4 regions of the Pseudomonas sp. GW704-F2 genome follow, and region 1 is predicted to be linked to each of the others. Evidence: predicted binding sites of a transcription regulator. Region 1 holds the regulator's gene; each other region holds the start of a gene.
The links. Region 1 encodes FliA, which starts transcription of late flagellar genes. Its sites were predicted from a motif close to CTAAAGTTTNNNNNNNNNNNGCCGNTAA; they were not measured.
Positions count from the first base shown of each region.

Region 2: a site for FliA is predicted at 3,142-3,169, ahead of motA (flagellar motor stator protein MotA). Genes of this name have one in related genera too.
Region 3: a site for FliA is predicted at 1,963-1,990, ahead of AC07W0_RS21685 (methyl-accepting chemotaxis protein). Genes of this name have one in related genera too.
Region 4: a site for FliA is predicted at 3,155-3,182, ahead of flgM (flagellar biosynthesis anti-sigma factor FlgM). Genes of this name have one in related genera too.

Region 1 is NZ_JBWKXO010000063.1:3,809-8,848, reverse strand. It holds gene AC07W0_RS29100 (chemotaxis protein CheA) at 1-542, opposite strand, end outside; gene AC07W0_RS29095 (protein phosphatase CheZ) at 554-1,342, opposite strand; gene AC07W0_RS29090 (chemotaxis response regulator CheY) at 1,361-1,735, opposite strand; gene fliA (RNA polymerase sigma factor FliA) at 1,904-2,644, opposite strand; gene fleN (flagellar synthesis regulator FleN) at 2,641-3,474, opposite strand; gene flhF (flagellar biosynthesis GTPase FlhF) at 3,580-4,896, opposite strand; gene flhA (flagellar biosynthesis protein FlhA) at 4,908-5,040, opposite strand, start outside.
Region 2 is NZ_JBWKXO010000005.1:34,075-39,114, forward strand. It holds gene orn (oligoribonuclease) at 1-12, opposite strand, end outside; gene rsgA (small ribosomal subunit biogenesis GTPase RsgA) at 121-1,152, shown strand; gene motB (flagellar motor protein MotB) at 1,202-2,218, opposite strand; gene motA (flagellar motor stator protein MotA) at 2,222-3,073, opposite strand; gene AC07W0_RS05875 (HDOD domain-containing protein) at 3,240-4,775, shown strand; gene rhdA (thiosulfate sulfurtransferase) at 4,833-5,040, shown strand, end outside.
Region 3 is NZ_JBWKXO010000028.1:48,944-53,983, forward strand. It holds gene AC07W0_RS21675 (DHA2 family efflux MFS transporter permease subunit) at 1-512, shown strand, start outside; gene AC07W0_RS21680 (TolC family outer membrane protein) at 536-1,879, shown strand; gene AC07W0_RS21685 (methyl-accepting chemotaxis protein) at 2,030-3,655, shown strand; gene AC07W0_RS21690 (AAA family ATPase) at 3,722-4,258, opposite strand; gene AC07W0_RS21695 (hypothetical protein) at 4,322-4,726, opposite strand; gene AC07W0_RS21700 (HIT family protein) at 4,912-5,040, shown strand, end outside.
Region 4 is NZ_JBWKXO010000044.1:3,059-8,098, forward strand. It holds gene flgB (flagellar basal body rod protein FlgB) at 1-125, opposite strand, end outside; gene cheR (protein-glutamate O-methyltransferase CheR) at 429-1,256, opposite strand; gene AC07W0_RS26090 (chemotaxis protein CheV) at 1,299-2,231, opposite strand; gene flgA (flagellar basal body P-ring formation chaperone FlgA) at 2,313-3,077, shown strand; gene flgM (flagellar biosynthesis anti-sigma factor FlgM) at 3,219-3,542, shown strand; gene AC07W0_RS26105 (flagella synthesis protein FlgN) at 3,591-4,061, shown strand; gene AC07W0_RS26110 (flagellar brake protein) at 4,158-4,907, shown strand; gene AC07W0_RS26115 (MFS transporter) at 4,966-5,040, opposite strand, start outside.

The sequences.
Region 1 (5,040 bases):
GCCACTGCAGCGACCGCTTGCGGCGCTTCGGCTTCGGCCTTGACCGCATTGAGGGAGTCGAGCAGTTGCTCGAACTCGCTGTCGGTGACATCCGCTTCGGCTTCGACCACAGGCTCCGGAGCCGCTTCCACCACCGGCGCGGCCGCGGTGTCGGCAGGCTCCGCCAGACGCGCCAGGGCGGCCAGCAGTTCCGGGGTGGCTGCGGTGATCGGGGCACGTTCGCGAACTTCGCTGAACATGCCGTTGACCGCATCCAGCGCTTCGAGAATCACGTCCATCAGCTCCGAATCAACGTGACGCTCACCCTTGCGCAGGATGTCGAACACGTTCTCGGCGATGTGGCAGCACTCCACCAGCTCATGGAGCTGGAGGAAGCCGGCGCCCCCTTTTACAGTGTGAAAACCGCGAAAAATTGCATTGAGCAGGTTCGCATCATCCGGTCGGCTTTCCAGCTCGACCAGTTGTTCGGACAGTTGCTCTAAAATTTCGCCGGCCTCTACAAGGAAATCCTGAAGGATTTCTTCATCGGCGCCGAAGCTCATGGGTGTGCTCCTTAGAAGCCTAAACTGGATAACAGGTCATCTACGTCATCCTGACCTGACATAACGTCTTCACGTTTATCGGCATGAATCTGCGGACCTTCACCCTTGGCGAGATGTTTTTGTGGATCTTTTTCCGAGAGGATCGCTTCGCGGTCATGTTCGATGCCGGCGAAACGATCGACTTGGCCTGCCATAAGCACCAATTTGAGCAAGTTGCTTTCCACTTCGGTGACCAATTGGGTCACGCGCTTGATCACCTGACCGGTGAGGTCCTGGTAATCCTGGGCGAGCAGAATGTCATTGAGGTTGCTGGACACCGTGTGGTTGTCCTGTTCGCTGCGCGACAGGAAACCCTCGACCCGACGGGCCAACTCACGAAACTCCTCAGCCCCCACTTCCCGACGCATGAAACGGCCCCAGTCAACGCTGAGCGCCTGGGCTTCATTGGCCATGCCGTTGACCAGGGGCGTGGCGTTTTCCACCAGGTCCATGGTGCGGTTGGCCGCCGCTTCAGTCAGCCTGACCACATAGGACAGGCGTTCAGTGGCATCGGTGATTTGCGAAATTTCTTCAGCCTGGGGCATGTGCGGGTCAATCTGAAAATTGACGATCGCACTGTGCAGCTCGCGCGTGAGCTTGCCCACTTCCTGATACAGGCCGCGGTCACGGGTCTGGTTAAGCTCATGGATTAACTGCACCGCGTCGCCGAAATGGCCTTTTTCAAGGCTCTCGACCAGCTGGTGAGCATGCTTTTTCAGGGTCGACTCAAAGTCCCCCTGTGACGTTTCTTTATGCTCCATAGCTCCCCCGCGATGGCATTAGCCGTGGATGCGTTCGAAGATTTTTTCGATCTTCTCTTTCAAGGCCAATGCAGTGAATGGCTTGACCACGTAGCCGTTGACCCCGGCCTGGGCGGCTTCGATGATCTGCTCACGCTTGGCTTCGGCGGTCACCATCAACACGGGAAGGCTGCGCAGTTTTTCATCGGCGCGCACATGGCGCAGCAAGTCGATACCGGTCATGCCGGGCATGTTCCAGTCGGTTACCAGAAAGTCGATGCTCCCGCTGTTGAGGATCGGAATCGCCGTAAGGCCGTCATCCGCCTCGACCGTGTTGGTGAACCCCAGGTCACGCAACAGGTTTTTTATGATCCGCCGCATCGTTGAGAAGTCATCAACGATGAGGATTTTCATGTTCTTGTCCAATTCGACCTCCAAGCAGTCTTAAAACGCGTCCAGCACCTGGACGCGCCATTTCAATCAACAGGCGTTACACAAAAAGGACTGCCCAGGGCACCACGAAACTCACCCGCGAAAACCAAGGGCCTCGCGGTAGTGTCTGCAGTGTCCCCACACTGCCTGTCAGCGCGCGCGCCACTCTCCCAGGCGTCCCCGCAAGCGGGCTGCGCACTGGCTGTGCAGCTGGCTGACACGCGATTCGCTGACCCCCAGGACCTCACCGATTTCCTTGAGGTTCAGCTCTTCGTCGTAGTACAGCGCCAACACCAGTCGCTCACGCTCCGGCAGATTGGCAATCGCGTCCGCCAGCGCCCCCTGAAAGCGTTCATCTTCCAGGTCGCGCGACGGTTCGAGATGAGCACTCGCGCCGTCCTCGTGCAGCCCTTCGTGTTCGCCGTCCTGCAACAGGTCGTCGAAACTGAACAGGCGGCTGCCCAAGGTATCGTTCAAAATCCCGTAATAATCGTCGAGACTCAATTGGAGTTCGGCCGCAACTTCGTGATCTTTAGCGTCGCGACCGGTTTTTGCTTCAATTGCACGAATTGCGTCACTGACCATGCGCGTATTGCGGTGTACCGAACGCGGCGCCCAATCCCCTTTACGCACTTCATCGAGCATCGCGCCACGGATACGGATACCCGCATACGTCTCGAAACTCGCACCCTTGCTCGCGTCGTATTTGGTCGACACTTCGAGCAGGCCGATCATGCCGGCCTGGATCAAGTCTTCGACCTGGACACTGGCGGGCAGGCGTGCCAGCAAGTGATAGGCAATGCGCTTGACCAGCGGCGCATAGCGCTCGATCAATTCGCCCTGGCGGTCACGTGCCGAATTTTTGTAAAGGTTATAGCCGCTGGCTGTCATAGCACCGGTCCTGCGCTCGTCTGATGCACCAATCGCTCGACGAAAAACTCCAGATGCCCCCGAGGGTTGGCGGGCAACGGCCAGGTATCGACCTTCTGAGCAATAGCCTTGAACGCCAACGCGCATTTCGAACGAGGGAACGCTTCGTAGACCGCACGCTGCTTTTGCACGGCCTTGCGTACACACTCGTCATAGGGAACTGCGCCGACGTATTGTAAGGCGACATCAAGAAAGCGATCAGTGACCTTGGTCAACTTGGCGAACAGGTTGCGTCCTTCCTGCGGGCTCTGGGCCATGTTGGCCAGCACGCGGAAGCGGTTCATGCCGTAGTCGCGATTGAGCAGTTTGATCAGGGCGTAGGCGTCGGTGATCGAGGTGGGTTCATCGCAGACCACCAGCAGGACTTCTTGCGCGGCGCGCACGAAGCTGACCACGGACTCGCCAATCCCGGCGGCGGTGTCGATCACCAGCACGTCGAGGTTGTCGCCGATATCGCTGAACGCCTGGATCAGGCCGGCATGCTGCGCAGGGCTCAAGTGGACCATGCTCTGGGTGCCCGAGGCGGCCGGCACGATGCGGATGCCTCCAGGGCCCTGCAGCAGCACATCGCGCAGCTCGCAACGACCCTCGATCACATCGGCGAGGGTGTGTTTGGGCGTGAGCCCCAGCAAAACGTCAACGTTCGCCAACCCAAGGTCAGCATCCAGCAGCATGACACGACGGCCAAGCTCTGCCAGGGCCAGGGACAAATTCACTGACACGTTAGTTTTCCCGACGCCACCTTTGCCGCCGGTCACCGCGATCACCTGTACGGGATGCATGCTGCCCATTTTAATTCTTTACCTTGTCTTGCTTAGACGCAGGCTACATGGCTTGGCCGCGTGAATCGCTTGCAGACCATCGATGTAGATACATTTCATGGTGTTCATGCTGCCTCAACCCACCCGCTTTGCCGGGTTGTGGTAAAGGTCAGCGAACATATCGGCCATCGCTTCCTCGCTAGGCTCTTCTTGCATTTGCACGCTGACGGCACGGCTGACCAACTGATGACGGCGCGGCAGATGCAAATCATCCGGAATCCGCGGCCCGTCGGTCAGGTAGGCGACCGGAAGTTCATGACTGATAGCCAGGCTCAGCACCTCGCCCAGGCTCGCGGTTTCGTCGAGCTTGGTGAGGATGCATCCGGCCAGGCCGCAGCGCTTGTAGCTATGGTACGCAGCGGTAAGAACTTGTTTTTGGCTGGTGGTTGCAAGCACCAGGTAATTTTTTGCCTTGATGCCACGCCCGGCCAGGCTCTCCAGCTGCATGCGCAACGCCGGATCGCTGGCTTGCAGGCCGGCGGTATCGATCAGCACCACACGCTTGCGCAACAACGGATCGAGGGCATTGGCCAGGGACTGGCCCGGGTCGACGTGGGTCACCGACACATTGAGGATGCGGCCCAGGGTCTTGAGTTGCTCCTGGGCACCGATGCGGTAGCTGTCCATGCTTACCAGCGCAATGTTCTGGGCGCCGTACTTGAGCACGTAGCGCGCCGCCAGCTTGGCCAGCGTGGTGGTCTTGCCCATGCCGGCAGGGCCGACCATGGCGATCACGCCGCCCTCTTCCAGGGGTTCGAGTTCCGGGGTGACGATCATCCGCGCCAGGTGGGCCAGCAACATGCGCCAGGCCTGGCGAGGTTCTTCGATTTCGGTGGTCAGCGCCAGCAGGTCGCGGGACAACGGGCCGGACAGACCGATGCGTTGCAGGCGACGCCACAGGTTGGCCTGTTGCGGCTTGCTGCCTTGCAGTTGGGTCCAGGCCAGCGAACCGAGCTGCACTTCCAGCAGCTCGCGCAGGCCGTTGAGCTCAAAGCGCATCGAGTCGAACACACGCTGGTCGACTGCAGCGGCCGGGGCAGGCGCGGCAGGACGCGGCGGTTCGATGAACGTCGGCTCGACCAGCGGCTCGGCGGCGGTCAGCGGCAGGCCGGCGAACAACTGGCGATTGGTGGTCGCATCGCTGTCGCCGCGCATGCTCAGTTCGGCCTGGGCCGAGACAATGCGCGAGGCCGTCTTGCGCAGCTCGTCTTCAAGCTCCATGTTCGGGACACGCGGGGCCAGCGCCGAAGGGGTGTAATCCAGGGCAGCCGTCAGCTCGACACCGCCGGCAATACGACGGTTACCGATAATCGCAGCGTCGGCGCCCAGCTCGTCACGTACCAGTTTCATGGCCTGACGCATATCGGCGGCGAAAAAACGCTTTACTTGCATAACCCACTACCTCAGCCGTTGGGCCCTACTGTCGCGACGATAGTCACTTGCTTGTTGTCAGGGATTTCCTGATAAGCCAAAACGTGCAAATTCGGCACTGCCAGGCGTCCAAACCGCGACAACATCGCCCGAACCGGGCCTGCC
Region 2 (5,040 bases), on a different contig from region 1:
TGGGTTTTGCATGGCTTGATTCTCTTGGCACCTTGGCGTAGCTGCGCAGTTTAGCAGGCGGGGCCGTGCTAGACTCGCGACCGTTTCACCCAACCTTTGCATTATCGACACGGAACACCAATGGCCAAACGCCAGCTCAACCGTCGCCAAAACTGGCGCATCGAAAAGATTCAGGGCGAACGCGCCGCACGCGCCGCCAAACGTGAATCCTCCGCCGTGGAAGCGCTCGAGGGCGGCGACCTGGGCCCCGAACAAACGGGCCTGGTGATCGCGCACTTTGGTGTGCAGGTCGAGGTCGAGGCGCTCGAAGGCGAACTCGCCGGCCAGGTCTTCCGCTGCCACCTGCGCGCCAACCTGCCGGCGCTGGTGACCGGCGACCGAGTGGTGTGGCGTGCCGGCAACCAAGGCATCGGCGTGATCGTCGCGCAACTGCCCCGCACCACCGAACTGCGCCGTCCCGACAGCCGCGGCCAGTTGAAGCCGGTGGCGGCCAACGTCGACATGATCGTCATCGTCTTCGCACCGCTGCCCGAGCCCCATGCCAACCTGATCGACCGTTACCTGGTCGCCGCCGAGCATGCCGGCATTCGCCCGCTGTTGTTGCTGAACAAGTTCGACCTGATCGACGAACAGAACGCCCCGGCGCTCAACGCGTTGCTGGCGGTCTACCGCACCCTGGGTTACCCGGTGCTGGAAGTGTCGGCTCATCACGGCAATGGCATGGAACAGCTGCAACACCAGTTGGACGGGCGCATCAGCGTGTTCGTCGGCCAGTCTGGCGTGGGCAAGTCCTCGCTGGTCAACAGCCTGCTGCCGGAAGTCGACACCCGTGTCGGCCCGCTGTCGGAGCTGTCCGGCCAGGGCACCCACACCACCACCACCGCGCGGTTGTTCCACTTCCCCGGCGGCGGTGAGCTGATCGACTCCCCAGGCATTCGTGAATTCGGCCTCGGCCATGTCAGCCGCAGCGACGTGGAAGCCGGTTTCATCGAGTTCAACGACCTGATCGGCACCTGCCGCTTCCGCGACTGCAAACACGACCGCGAACCCGGTTGTGCCCTGCTCAAGGCGTTGGAAGATGGCCGCGTGCAGCAGCAACGGATGAACAGCTATCGGTCGATTATTGCGAGTTTGCCCGAGAGCAGTTACTAAACAGCACATACGACAAGGCCGCGTTTATCGCGGCCTTGTCGTATACAGCTTACGATCCCGTACCCGGCACCGTAGGGTCTTTCATCCCGCCACCCTCGAACAGGTTCAGCTTCTGCCGCAACTCATGCGCCGGCAACGGCTCCTGCCCCGGCGGGATCGCGTTCGGGTCGGCCGGTGCTGCGCCCTGCGTGCCCGTATCTGGGGGCTGTGGCGGTGGCGGCTGATCACCTTCAATCGCGCGCTGGGCCTTTTTGGTCAGCACGACGATATCGATCCGACGGTTGATCGGGTTGAATGGGTCCTTCGAATCAAACAGCTGCGACGAAGCGAAACCCACCACCCGCGCCACCTGCGAGTCCGGGTAGCTGCCAGCCACCAGCGCACGTCGGGCGGCGTTGGCGCGGTTGGCCGAAAGCTCCCAGTTGCCGAAGTCGCCCTGCCCCGAATACGGCTTGGCATCGGTGTGGCCGCTGATGCTGATCTTGTTCGGCACCGCCTTGATGGTGTCGGCCATGGCCAGCAGGATGTCTTCAAAGTACGGCTTCAACCGCGCACTGCCAGAGTCGAACATCGGCCGGTTGGCGGCGTCGGTGATCTGGATGCGCAAGCCATCCGGCGTGATTTCGAAGGAAATCTGATCCTTGAATTTCAGCAACTGCGGGTTTTCTTCGACCTTGGTCTGCAATTCCTTCAGCAACAATTCGAGGCGTTCCTGCTCGACCTGTTCGGCCAGGCTCTCGACGGTGTCGCGCTCGATCGGAATTTTTTCCTGCGGCGCCTCGGTCTTGACCTCAGGGTTGATGGTGCGCTCCGGCGCCAACTGCGGCGAACCGCCCAGGTCGATCACGAAGGGTGTGCCGCTTTCCGAGAAGCCGATCGGGTCTTTGAAGTAACCGGCGATGGCGATCTTCTGCTCGGGGGTCGCGGTGGACATCAGCCACAGCACCAGGAAGAACGCCATCATCGCCGTTGCAAAGTCGGCGAAGGCGATTTTCCAGGCGCCACCATGGTGCCCCGCAGCGAAGCGCTTGACGCGCTTGATGATTATCGGCTGGTTGTTTTCCATGGCTTAGCGACCGCGAACCGCTTGTTCCAACTCGGCAAAGCTCGGGCGATGTTTCGGGTACAGCACCTTGCGACCGAATTCCACCGCCAGCGAAGGCGGCATGCCGGAGGCCGAAGCCACCAGGCTGGCCTTGATCGCTTCATACAGATTGACTTCTTCCTTGGCATCGTGGGCCAGGGAGGTGGCGAGCGGACCGAAGAAACCGTAGGCCGCGAGAATACCGAAGAACGTACCCACCAGCGCCGCACCTACGTGCATGCCGATGGCCGCCTGGTCGCCCTCGCCGAGGGAGGCCATGGTCACCACGATACCGAGTACCGCCGCAACGATACCGAAGCCGGGCATGCCGTCGGCAATACCGGTGACGGCGTGGGACGGGTGCTCCAGCTCTTCCTTGAGGCTGAACAGTTCCATGTCGAACAGGCCTTCCAGCTCGTGGGGAGCCATGTTGCCGGAGGACATGATGCGCAGGTAATCGCAGATGTAGGCGGTCATGCGCTCGTCTTTGAGCACTGCCGGGTACTTGGCGAAAATCGGGCTCGCTGCAGCGTCTTCGATGTCCGCTTCGATGGCCATCATGCCTTCACGGCGACTCTTGTTGAGGATCTCATAAACCAGGCCCAGCACTTCCATGTAGAAGGTGTGGGAGAAGCGCGAGCTGAACATGCCCAGCGACTTCTTGATCACGTGCATGGTCATGTAGCCGGGGTTGGCCTGCAAGAATGCGCCGAATGCCGCGCCGCCAATAATCATCACTTCGAAGGGCTGGATCAACGCTGCAATCTTGCCGTGAGACAGGACATAGCCACCGAGCACACTTGCAAAGACGACGATGATGCCGATTATTTTAGCCATAGGGGTTTTGTACTTGCGCCGTCGGGTTCATGGACATATTTGGGGTAACTGAAAAACTCTTGTTCTACTTATCGGCAAAACTGCGCCAGACTATAGGCCGTCAAGGCGAAAAGCCAGTTCGGCCCGTTCAGGGCGTGTTGAAGTAAGTGATGATCGCGCCCCAATCATGGCCAATGAAAAGACAGCCCCATCTGTAAGACCCATCTCTCTCGCCGCTTGGATCAAGTGCCTGGACGAAGTCCGGTTGCCCGTTCCCCAGGCCAGCCACGAGCGCGTGTGCAAAGCCATCCGCGATAGCCGCAGTTCTTTGCGAGATATTGCCGAGCTGATGCAGAACAGCCCGTCGCTGGTACTCAGCGTAATGCGCGAGGCCAACAGCCACACCCATGGCAGCATGGCGGAACCGGCAGAAAACCTTGAGGTGGCGCTTAACCGTCTCGGCCTCAAACGCGCCGAGGACCTGCTGGAACGGCTGCCGTCGGTGCCGATGAATGAAATCCCCGTCGCCTTTCGCCAACTGGTGCTGGTCAGCCGCCACGCGTCGCAGCAAGCCAGCGGCTTGTTCGCCAGCCGCCTGGCGCGGTTGTGGCAAGACATTCATTGGGGCAGCCTGCTGTTCCTGGCGCCGTTGTGGCCGATGGCTGTGGCCTACCCCAAGCTCCTGGACGAATGGGAACTGCGGGTAATCCACAAAGGCCAATCGGCGCGTCAGGTCGAACAAGAATTGTTCGGCGTGCGCCTGCTCGACCTGTGCCTTGGCCTGACCGAAACCTGGCACCTGCCGATCTGGGTATCCCAGGGCTATCACCTGCTGCTGACCGAGCAACGCTTGCTGGTCAAGGCATTGCGCATCGCCCGGGAAGACGACCCACTGCGCCAGCAACAACTGCTGGATGCCGAACCCAGTTTGCGGCGCTGGCTGAACCAGCCGGCCAATACGGTGTTGCTGGCCAACGGCCTGGCGATGTCGGCCCAGGAATCCTGGACCTGCCCGCATACCGAGCGCTGGCAATACCTCACCGCGCTGTACCTGCAACAGCCGTTGAGCGAGGTGCAGCAACAGGTTCACCAGCAAGCGGTGATCAGCGCTCGCGCAACCCTGATGCCCGACCTCTGGCACCCGGCGCTGTCGCTGATCTGGCCGTGGAATGTACAGAAAATCCATCGCGGCCTGCTGCCCGCACCGCCGCCAACCGCCGAGGCCCTGGCCGTCTGGCGCAGCCGTTGCACCGAACTGCTGGTGGAGCCAAGCCGCTTCGCCAACGCCATGCACCTGACCACCTGCGCCAAGGATGCCCTGGAGGCCAGCGGCATGCAGCGCGTCTTGCTGTTCATGGCCGATCGCGCCCTGAGCACCCTGCGCGTCCACCAGGCCGCCGGCCTGCCGAAGGACGCCGCCAACTTGAGCCTGGACGTGGTCAACAGCACGCTGCTGCAACGCATGCTGGAAAAATCCGCCCAGGTGCGCCTCACGCCCGACAATCACGCGCAATTTGCCGCCCTGTTGCCGCCGATCCTGCGTCGCCTGTTCAACGGTGAACACCTGCTGTTGCGCTCACTGAGCTGCAACGGCCGGGTGGTCATGCTGATGATCGCCGACCAGGGCGGCGGGCCGTTCTCGGAAACCACCGTGCAGGCCTTTGGCAAAACCGCTCAATGCATCGAGAAAGCCCTGCACAGCTTTACCAACCGCACCGGCTGATGCTTGCGCTACAATCGCCCTCTTTTATCGCCAACATTTGTGCCCAGGAGACCTCACATGCCTGACTTCTCTGGCTTGCCGCTGGTGATCGAACCCAGCGACCTGCTTGGCCGCCTTGATGCCGACCAACTGATTCTGGTGGACCTCACCAGCGCCGCCCGCTACGCCGAAGGGCATATCCCCGGCGCGCATTTCGTTGACCCCAAGCGCACCCAACTGGGCCAGCCGCCAGCCCCCGGCCTGCTGCCGAACAAGGCAGACCTGG
Region 3 (5,040 bases), on a different contig from region 1:
TCATGTACTGCTATGCGATGTTCCTGCACACCCAGTTCACCCTCGACAGCAACCCGGACACGCTCTATTGGCCCCTGGTGATTCGCGGCCTGGGCCTGGGCATGATCTTCGTACCGCTGACCAACCTGGCCATGCGCCGTCTGCCGCTGACGTTGATCTCGGGCGCCTCGGGCGTGCTCAACCTGATGCGCCAGCTGGGCGGCAGCGTCGGCATCGCCATTGCCGCGACCCTGCTCACGCGGTTTTCGTGGGAGCGCTATCGCCTGCTGTCCGAGCATGTGACCGAGTCCAGCCTGGTTGCCAGTGGCTGGGGCGGCGTGGAATCCAACCCGCTGTTTCTGTCCCTGAACCTTGCAAGCCATCAACAAGCCTTGGCCCTGATGCCTTACCTGCAAGCGCGTGAACAAGCGCAAATGCTGGCCTTCAGCATGCTGTTCGGCACATTGGGCGCGGTCATGGCCATCGGCATTCCCATGGTGCTGATGATGCGCAGAAGCACCCTCAGCCGATAACTTCTCCAGTGGAGCACATCCCCTTGCGTATTCCAGGGCTGCATCTCGACCCGATCACACTGCTCACTTTCCTGTGCGGCCTCAGCCTCGCCTGCTGCCCGGCCAATGCGGCGGCGGAAGACTTGTACCAGCTGTACCAGAAGGCGCTGACCCACGACATGAAGTTCGCCGCCGCGCAGGCGCAACAATTGGCCACCGCGGAAAAAGAACCGCAAAGCCGTGCCAACCTGTTACCGGACCTGTCGGTCACCGGCGGCGCGGCGTGGGTCGATGCCGAGGATTCGTCCGACTACCATCGCAACCGCAATAACACCAACGCCTATGCCGTGGTTCTCACCCAACCGCTGTTGCGCTGGCAGAGTGTGGTTGCCCACGACCAAAGCAAACTGATGATCAGCGCCAGCGAGGTGCAGACCGAACAGGCGCGCCAGGACCTGATGCTGCGTGTCGCCCGCGCCTACTTCGACGTACTGCTTAACCAGGAACTGCTGAACACCCGCACGCAACAGTTGCAAACCCTGCAGGAGAGCCAGGACCGCACTCGGCGTTTGTTGGCCGACGGCGCCAGCACCCACAACGCGCTCGAACAGGTTCAGGCCAAATACGACCAGGCCTTCGCCGAGCAAATCGCCGCACGCGGCGCGCTGGATATCACCACCGAAGCGCTCACCCAATTGACCGCCGCCCAGGCGCGCCCATGGTCGGGCAAGGAGCCACAATTCAGCGCTCCGGTGCCCGCCGCGATCGGCGCCTGGGCCACCACCGCGCAACAAGGCAACCTCGCCGTGCAGCGGGCGCAGATTGCCCAGCGCCTGGCCGAAATGGACATCGACAAGGAACAAGCCGGCCACTTGCCGACGCTTGACCTGATCGCCGCCCATGGCCGTTTTGCCTCGGTCGGCGGCGATGTGTACGACGTCACCCTGCCGGAGAATCCTTATAACCAGACGGTGGTCGGGGTCAAACTGAGCGTGCCACTGTATGGCGGCGGCCGTACCAGCAGCCGCGTGCGCGAAGCCCATGCGTTGCAGAGCAAAGCCCTGGATGAACTCGAAGATGCGCGCCGCAGCGCCGGGCTGATGGCCCGCCAGGCCTACCTGCAAGTGACCAGCGGCATGAGCCAATACCAGGCGCTCAAGCAGGCGCTGAAATCCAGCCAGGTCAACCTCACGTCGGTGACCCACGGCTTCGAGGCCGGTGCGCGCATCAACACGGAGGTGCTGGACGCACAGCAGAAAGTCACGGACACCCAGCAACGTTTGGCCCAGCAACGCTACGCGATTCTGCTCGCGCAGCTCAACCTGCTGGCGTCGACGGGGAACCTGAACGACGCGCGTCTGCGTGAGGTCAGTCGCCTGCTCGATTGAACCCGGTGCGCGCCCCATTCAGCCCATGTACCTGAGCCATTGAATTCAGGGTTCGATAATCGAACAGGTTCCCACTTCTGCCGTTCAAGTTCACTGCGTGAATGCGGATAGCACGATCACTATTACTTAAGTGGTCTGCGGAGTATGCCCATGTTTGCCCATCTGAAAATTCGCACCGGGATGATCGGGGTGCTGCTGCTGTTCGTTATTGCACTGTTGTTCTCGACCCTGAACGGCTGGCGGTCGGCGGTACGCAGTCACGAGCACATTGACGAGTTGGGGCGTACCTCGCGACAAATCGACGGGATCAACAACGCGTTGCTGCTGGCAATCCGTACCAGCGCCAACGTGTCCTCGGCGTTCATCGAGACCGTCGGCGGGCGTTTCGACGACGCGGAAGCCCGGCTGGTGCGCAGTGAGGCGATCTGGAGTGACGCCATCGCCAAGGTCAATGCCTCGACCACAGACTTGCGTGACCCGCAGTTGAAGGCCCTCGCCGAAGATCTCAAGCGTGCGTTCGCCGTATACGGCACGGCCATCGTCGGACAACGCGCCGCCACGCGCGCGCGCTCCGCCGAAGAGTATTTTCAAGTCAACATCGATGCCGGCAACAGCATGACCAAGCTTCAGGAGATTCGCGTGAAGCTGGTCGGCGCGTTGGATGCCCGTGCCCAGGAGATCAACACGGAGGCGGCTGCGCGGCTGCAGACTTCGCAAACCCTGGCCATTGCCTTGATCCTGCTGACCCTGGCACTCGCTGTCGTCTGCTGGGTATTCATCTCGGGCACCGTCCTGCGCCCATTGCGCGCGGCCGGCGAGCACTTCAAGCGCATTGCGGGGGGCGATCTGACCCGCGAAGTCGTCTCGCCTGGCCGCAACGAAATTGGCGAATTGTTCCTTGAACTGCAACGCATGCAGGCCAGCCAGCGTGAAACACTGATCCAGATCGCTGACTCAGCCACGCAGTTGGCCTCAGCCGCTGAAGAACTCAACGCCGTCACCGAAGAAAGCAACCGTGGCCTCCAGCAGCAGGACATGCAGCTGGAACAGGCCGCGACCGCGGTGAACCAGATGACCAGTGCGGTCGAAGAAGTGGCGCGCAACGCGGTGTCGACTTCGCAAGCGGCCACCGCCTCCAATACGCTGTCGGAAAAAAGCCGTCAGCAGGTACGCGAAAACATCAGCGGTACGCAATCGATGACCGCCGAAATTCACGGCAGCGCCGAGCGTATCCAGCACCTCGCCAATGAAGTGCGCAACATCGGCAAGGTGCTCGACGTGATCCGGGCCGTCTCGGAGCAGACCAACCTGCTGGCCCTCAACGCGGCGATCGAAGCAGCCCGGGCCGGTGAAGCCGGTCGGGGGTTTGCTGTCGTGGCCGACGAGGTCCGCACCCTCGCCTACCGCACCCAGGAATCGACCCGCGAGATCGAACAGATGATTGCCAGCGTGCAGAGCACTGCCGAACACGCGGTGGATTCGATGCGCAGCAGCACGGCGCGGGCGCAAGGCACGCTGGAAATCACGCAGGCGTCGGGGGTGGTGCTGGAGGATATCTTCGCGGCCATCGGCCAGATCAACGAGCGCAACCTGGTGATTGCCAGTGCCGCCGAAGAACAGGCCCAGGTTGCGCGTGAGGTCGACAGCAACCTGTTGGCGATCCGCGACCTGTCGGCGCAATCCGCGGCGGGCGCCTTACAGACCAACGCAGCGAGCCATGCGCTGTCACGCTTGGCTGCGGAGCTGAGCGGGCTGGTGGGAGGCTTTCGGACTTGATCCTTGGCGTAAGACACACGCCGGCTAAGGGCGTGCACGCAGCGGCTTTGTCGGAACCTGGACTTTTCACGACGACCGTCCGCAACGCACGTCCCGAATACTCGATAGAAATTGCCTGGTTTGACGGTTGGATCGCAGACAGACGACGTGACATGTTGAGGGCGCCGTTGTCGCAAGCTGCCTCATCTTGGCACGCGCCGATTTACGGGTAGTCCACATGAAGTTGAAAAGCGCTAGAAGGTTCTTTAGCTGCTCTGGGCAATCCTCTGGAAGGTCGGGGCGAGTGCTACCACGCTGGGTCAAAGTTCTAAGAAACACACGCCAAAACCGAAGTACCGGCGACCGATCAATCCATATTAAGAGGTCGGCTCTGGCAATACGGTTATCCCAGGTGGCCGAATGGCCACCTTCAAAAATCCACTGATCGCGAGCCTCGGCCTCGTGACAAAGGCGAGTCTTCTCATCAGTGTTTCGCTCAACCCATCCCGGTTGCCAATGGATCGTGTCGATATGGATGACCGGAAGACCTGTGTGCTTGCCCATCGCCCGAGCCAGCGTACTTTTTCCTGACCCTGGTTGGCCAATAATCATGACACGCTGCATAGGAGCCCCTGCGCATTGAACATCCTGATCATACTGAGCGACGCTGCCCCTCATTGGAACACTTCACAATCGAATCGTGTTGATTAGTGCTACGCAACGACGGGTGAAGTTCCAGGCGATAGGCGAGAGTAGAAAGACCGCGACAAGAAACGCCACCTGGGACAGGTAGAACGGCTCCAGCCACTGCTGGTTCAATGCGACGTAATAGGTGTTATGGGCGACGTCAGCCAGAATGATTGCTGCTGTAAGGATGATGCCCACCCTTGGTTTTATGAAAAGGAGCAGTGCCGCCAGCGGGTCAAAAAACGTAAGCGCCCCCCAGAAAATACGGCTAGCCCAATAGGCGCTGGCCCCGTATCCGTAGTCCCAGAGCAACCCATGCTGAAAATCTGCTCGAATGTGATTGGTGGTTGCGACCAAAAGGCAACAGGCGAACAAAACTCGGATGGCGAATGACGACCGTGGCATAGCTGGATCTGCTTTCGTGAAGTAATCCTATGATAACGGGATCAACCAACGTCGCAGCAATGTAAACGTATGGCAAACCCGTCTTGACCAGACGACTTTGGGCCGTGCGACAATTGGTTGCATATCGTTGGGCAAGAAATGTAGGTTGTACCGTCAACATAAATACGTCGTTTAACTGGAGCTACATGGACGAGCTAAGAGTTTTCAGCAACACTCACTGGATAGTGACTCATCGGCGAGATTCACGTTACGACGGGTATTTGATAATTTCATCTGAAGAGACGGCTTCAGATCTCAGCGATTTGAGCGACGAA
Region 4 (5,040 bases), on a different contig from region 1:
TCCCGAGCCTTGTAGTTCGGGGTGTCGGCGTTGGCAATGTTGTTGGCCAGGACTTCGGCACGCTGGGCGCGAAAGCCGAGGGCTTGTTCGTGGATACCGAGCGCTTTATCGAAGCTGATGCTCATGGCGGAAACCTTTAGGCTGACCTGCTGTTCGTTAACAGGGTTATAGCAAGGTGCATGCCAATCTGGCTAAAGCCCATATATCAAGGGGTTACGCAGAGATTGCCGACGGCAATGCCAGAAAAGCGGCAAGCGGCTTCCGCGTAGCGCCAGTAAAGCGGCAATCGGGAGTTGCCGCTTTTACCTTGCCGCAAAACAAATGTGGGAGGGGGATTGCCCCCGATAGCGGTGGTTCAGTCATAGATACTGAGACTGACACACCGCTATCGGGGGCAAGCCCCCTCCCACACCTTGACTGCGTGCGACTTACTTGGCCTGGTAAATGATCCCAGGACTGCACTGCACCATCTGGAAATGATCCGGCAGGCCGTTCAGCGCCTCGGATGCACCGAGGAACAGATACCCCCCACGCTTGAGCGTGCCGTGGATGCGCAGCAGGATGTCTTTCTTCACTTCGGCCGAGAAGTAGATCAGCACGTTACGGCAGAACACCATGTCGAACTTGCCCAGGCTGGCGTAGCTGTCGAGCAGGTTGAACGAGCGAAACTCCACCCGGTTCTTGATCGGCGCCTTGACCGCCCAGCGCCCCGCCCCTTTCGGGTCGAAGTAACGCTGCAGGCGTTCCGGGGACAAACCGCGGCCCAAGGCCAGGCTGTCGTACTCGCCGGTCTTGCAGTTAGTGAGCATGGTGCCCGACAGATCGGTGGCGACAATTTGCGCGCCGGCCTTCAACTGGCCCATGTTCGTCCGTTCGAACTCGTCGATCGCCATCGAAATCGAGTACGGTTCCTGCCCCGAGGAACAGGCTGCCGACCAGATCCGCAAACGCTGACCCGGGCTGGCCTTGATCGCCTCGGGCAGCACTTTGCTCTTGAGTACCTCAAAGGGGTAGGTGTCGCGAAACCATAGGGTTTCGTTGGTGGTCATGGCATCGACCACCATTTCCTTGAGCCCGCTGCGCGGCTGGCTCTGAATCCGCTGGACCAACTCACCGAGGGACTTGATGCCCTGCTGTTCCATCAGTTTGTTGAGACGGCTGGATACCAGATACTGCTTGTTTTCACCGAGCAATATGCCACAGGCTTTTTCCAGGAAGACCCGGAACTGTTCGAAATCCAAATTACCCGTAGACAATGATACCGCCTCTTAAATCGTGTGACCGCCAGGGAAATTCCCCTAGCCGTGATCTGCTGCCTTGATCCGGTCGACTACCCGGGATGCCAGGTCATCAGGGCGGAACTTAGCCAGGAAGTCGTCAGCACCAACCTTCTTGACCATCGCCTGATTGAATACGCCCGACAACGAAGTATGCAGGATGATATGCAATTTTTGCATGCGTGGATCGTTGCGTATTTCAGCCGTGAGGGTATAGCCGTCCATTTCCGGCATCTCGATGTCGGAAATCATCATCAAGAATTCTTCTTCCGGCTTCTTGCCTTCATCCACCAGTTTGCGCAGGTAATCCAGCGCCTGGCGGCCATCGTTGAGCGCCACCACCTCAACGCCGATGGTTTGCAGGCAACGGGTCACCTGTTTGCGCGCCACCGAGGAGTCGTCCACCGTCAGCACCCGCAGCGAAACCGCCTTGTGCGCCGTTTCGGCATCGACGACGCCAACCGAAATCGCTTCGGAAGTCGGTGCGACTTCGGCGAGGATTTTCTCCACGTCGATGATTTCGACCAACTGGTTGTCTACTCGCGTCACCGCCGTGAGGTAGTGATCGCGACCGGTGCCCTTGGGCGGCGGATGGATCTCTTCCCAGTTCATGTTGACGATACGTTCCACCGAGCGCACCAGGAAACCCTGGGTCTTGGTGTTGTATTCGGTAATGATCACAAACGGGTTCTCGCGGTCTTGCAGGCCGGCCGAACTCGTGGCCAATGCCAGGTCGAGAATCGGGATGGTCGCGCCACGGATGTTGGCTACGCCACACACCACCGGGCTCGACTTGGGCATGATCGTCAGCTTGGGACACTGCAGCACTTCCCGCACTTTGAACACATTGATGCCATAGAGCTGCTTGCCGTCCAGGCGAAAAAGCAACAACTCCAGGCGATTCTGCCCTACCAGCTGTGTACGCTGGTTTACTGAATCCATTACACCTGCCATGCCCAGACTCCTACGCTAAAACCTTTGGGGGTACGACGCGCACCCAACACTAAACGGCACGAGCTTTGCTTTTTATTGGCTATGGATATGAAAACGACAGTTTCCCGACGCACCCGCCACTCACGGTATCGCAGATTGCTCTGCGCCTGGATGGCGTTGTTTGCCGTGGGCGCAGGCATCACTGCCCGCGCCGCCGACGTCACCTTGCCTGATCTACTTATCGGCGTCACCCAAGGCTTTCTTGAATTCACTGTAGAAGATTATCTGGCAACCACCCAGACGCCAGGACGCTATGAAATCCAGGTCAACCAATTGGATCCGCGCCTGCGCATGCCGATGTGCGACAAGGAATTGACAGCCAGCCTGGAAAGCCCGGCCCAGCCCATTGGTCGCGTGACGGTCAAGGTGCGCTGTGAAGGGACCTCGCCCTGGACCGTGTTCGTGCCCGCCCAGGTCAAACTGTTCCGCGATGTCGTCGTGGTGTCGCGGCCGCTCAAACGCAGCGGAATCATCGGCTATGAGGATGTCATCTTGCGCGAGCGGGACATCAGCCTGATCAACCAGGGTTACCTGACGTCAGTGGACCAGGCTGTCGGGCAACGATTGACCCGACCAATGGTCGCCGACCAGGTCATCACCCTGGTCCATCTTGAACAGGCAGAAGTCATTCGCAAGGGCGACCAGGTCATCATTTCCGCCAGCAGCGGCGGGCTGAATGTGAAAATGCCGGGCGAAGCGCTGTCCAACGGCGGCATGAGCGAACAGATCCGGGTCAAGAACCTCAATTCCAACCGCGTCATCAAGGCACGGGTCACCGCGCCGGGCCAAGTCGAGGTGGCTTTATAGATCACTGGAATAGGACGCCAGCTTTTCCTACACTGTACGCCTGACGTTCGTGCATGCAGGTTTATTGTCAATCGCGCCTAAAGTTTGTCCGGGTATGGCCGAAACCATGGCAAGCGTCCAAATACCCAGAGGTTTTTTATCATGGTCATCGATTTCAGCCGTTTGAATAACGCCCCGGCTTTGCCAGGCACTACGCGCACCAGCGGCACCAAGGACAGCGTAGACGCCAAGGCCCAGCCTCTGCCCGCCAAAGCGGAACAGGCCGGCGCCAGCCAAAGCGGGGAATCCGTACACCTGAGCAATGAGGCTCAACAGTTGCAGAAGGTCACTGACTCGCTGCGCGATCAACCCGTCGTCAATCAAGCCCGTGTGGCCGAATTGAAACAGGCAATCGCCGATGGCAGCTATAAAGTCGACAGCAACCGTGTAGCCAGCAAGCTGCTTAACTTCGAAGCCGAGCGCTAGGCAAAGGCCTGCGCCAGGCTTTTGGACGCTTAAAACCCAAGGCCAGCCATGCACCACGACGAAAATCTGCTTCAACTGATCATTGATGATCTGGCGCCGACGCAACAATTGCTCGAGCTGCTCAAAGAAGAATCCTTGGCCCTCTATGGCCGGGATATGCCGCTGCTGGAAGAAATCCTGGCGCGCAAGCAGTCGCTGATTGTCCTGCTGGAACAGCACGGCAAGAAGCGTAGCCAGATTCTCGTCAGCCTCGGCCTACCGGCAGATCAAGACGGCCTCGCTCAGTTGGCCAGTCATTCCTCGGTCGGCGATCGGTTGCTGGCCCAAAGCAAAGAACTCAATCAATTACTCACCCAGTGTCAGGAAGCCAACCTGCTCAACGGTCAGTCGATCCAGCTTCAGCAAGCCACGACCGCCAATCAGTTGCGCATACTCCATGGCGGCGAACCTCCGGCCCTGTATAACGCCCAAGGCTCTACCTCGCGCCTGGTCAAGCCAAGCACCCGCAGCCAAGCCTGACGTCGGTTTAACGTGCGCCCTATCCAAGGCGTGCGACATACTGGCAAAATGATGGTTCTTGCGTGTAGTCGTATTTTGTCAGGAGATGGAAGAACCGTGTTCAACGCCCTTAATGCGGAAGAAGCTCCGCAGCCACCCAAGGTGTTCACCACGCCTCTGGAAATCGCTGGCACCTTGCGCATGCTGCAAGAAAGCCATGACCCGCTGATCATCACCTTCCATGAACGCAGCCAGCGCTTTCAAAGCTACCTGGTCGACGTCGACCGGGACAGCAAAACCCTGGCCCTGGACGAAATGATCCCCCGCGATGGCGAACGCTACCTTGAGAATGGCGAACCCTTCCGCATCGAAGGCTTTCACGACGGCGTGCGCGTTGCCTGGGAAAGCAACGGCACCCTGAGCATCAGCGAAAAAGGCGGCCACCGTATCTACAGCGGCAACATGCCGGACGAAGTGGTCTACCATCAGCGCCGCAATGCGTTCCGCGCCGCGCTGAAACTCGCGCAATTGGTGAATATCGAGTTGGGCGGCGAGAAACTCAAGGCGCCGGTCAGCGGTAAGCTGCTGGATATCTCCGCCACCGGCTGCAAATTGCGCTTTGAAGGCGATATTTCCGAGCGCCTGCAGTTGGGCCAGGTCTACGACCGTTTTATCGCCGCACTGCCCTTTGGCAGCATGACCACCTCGGTCGAACTGCGTTACCTGCACTTCGAAGAGAAGATCAACACCACCTTCGCCGGCGTGCGCTTCCACAACATGAGCGGCCTGGTGCAGCGCCAGGTCGAGCGTTTTGTGTACCAGTTGCAACGCGAAGCACGACGTTTCGATAAAGACGACGATTTTTAAGCATTCAGATCGCAATAAAAAACGGGCAGACCCTTTGGGGATCTGCCCGTTTTTGCATTCAGGGGCGTGCCCTGCTCAGGCCGTGGGGATGCTCATCCGGGCCCGGTGGTTCCGGCGGCCCTTCGAAGAGCGG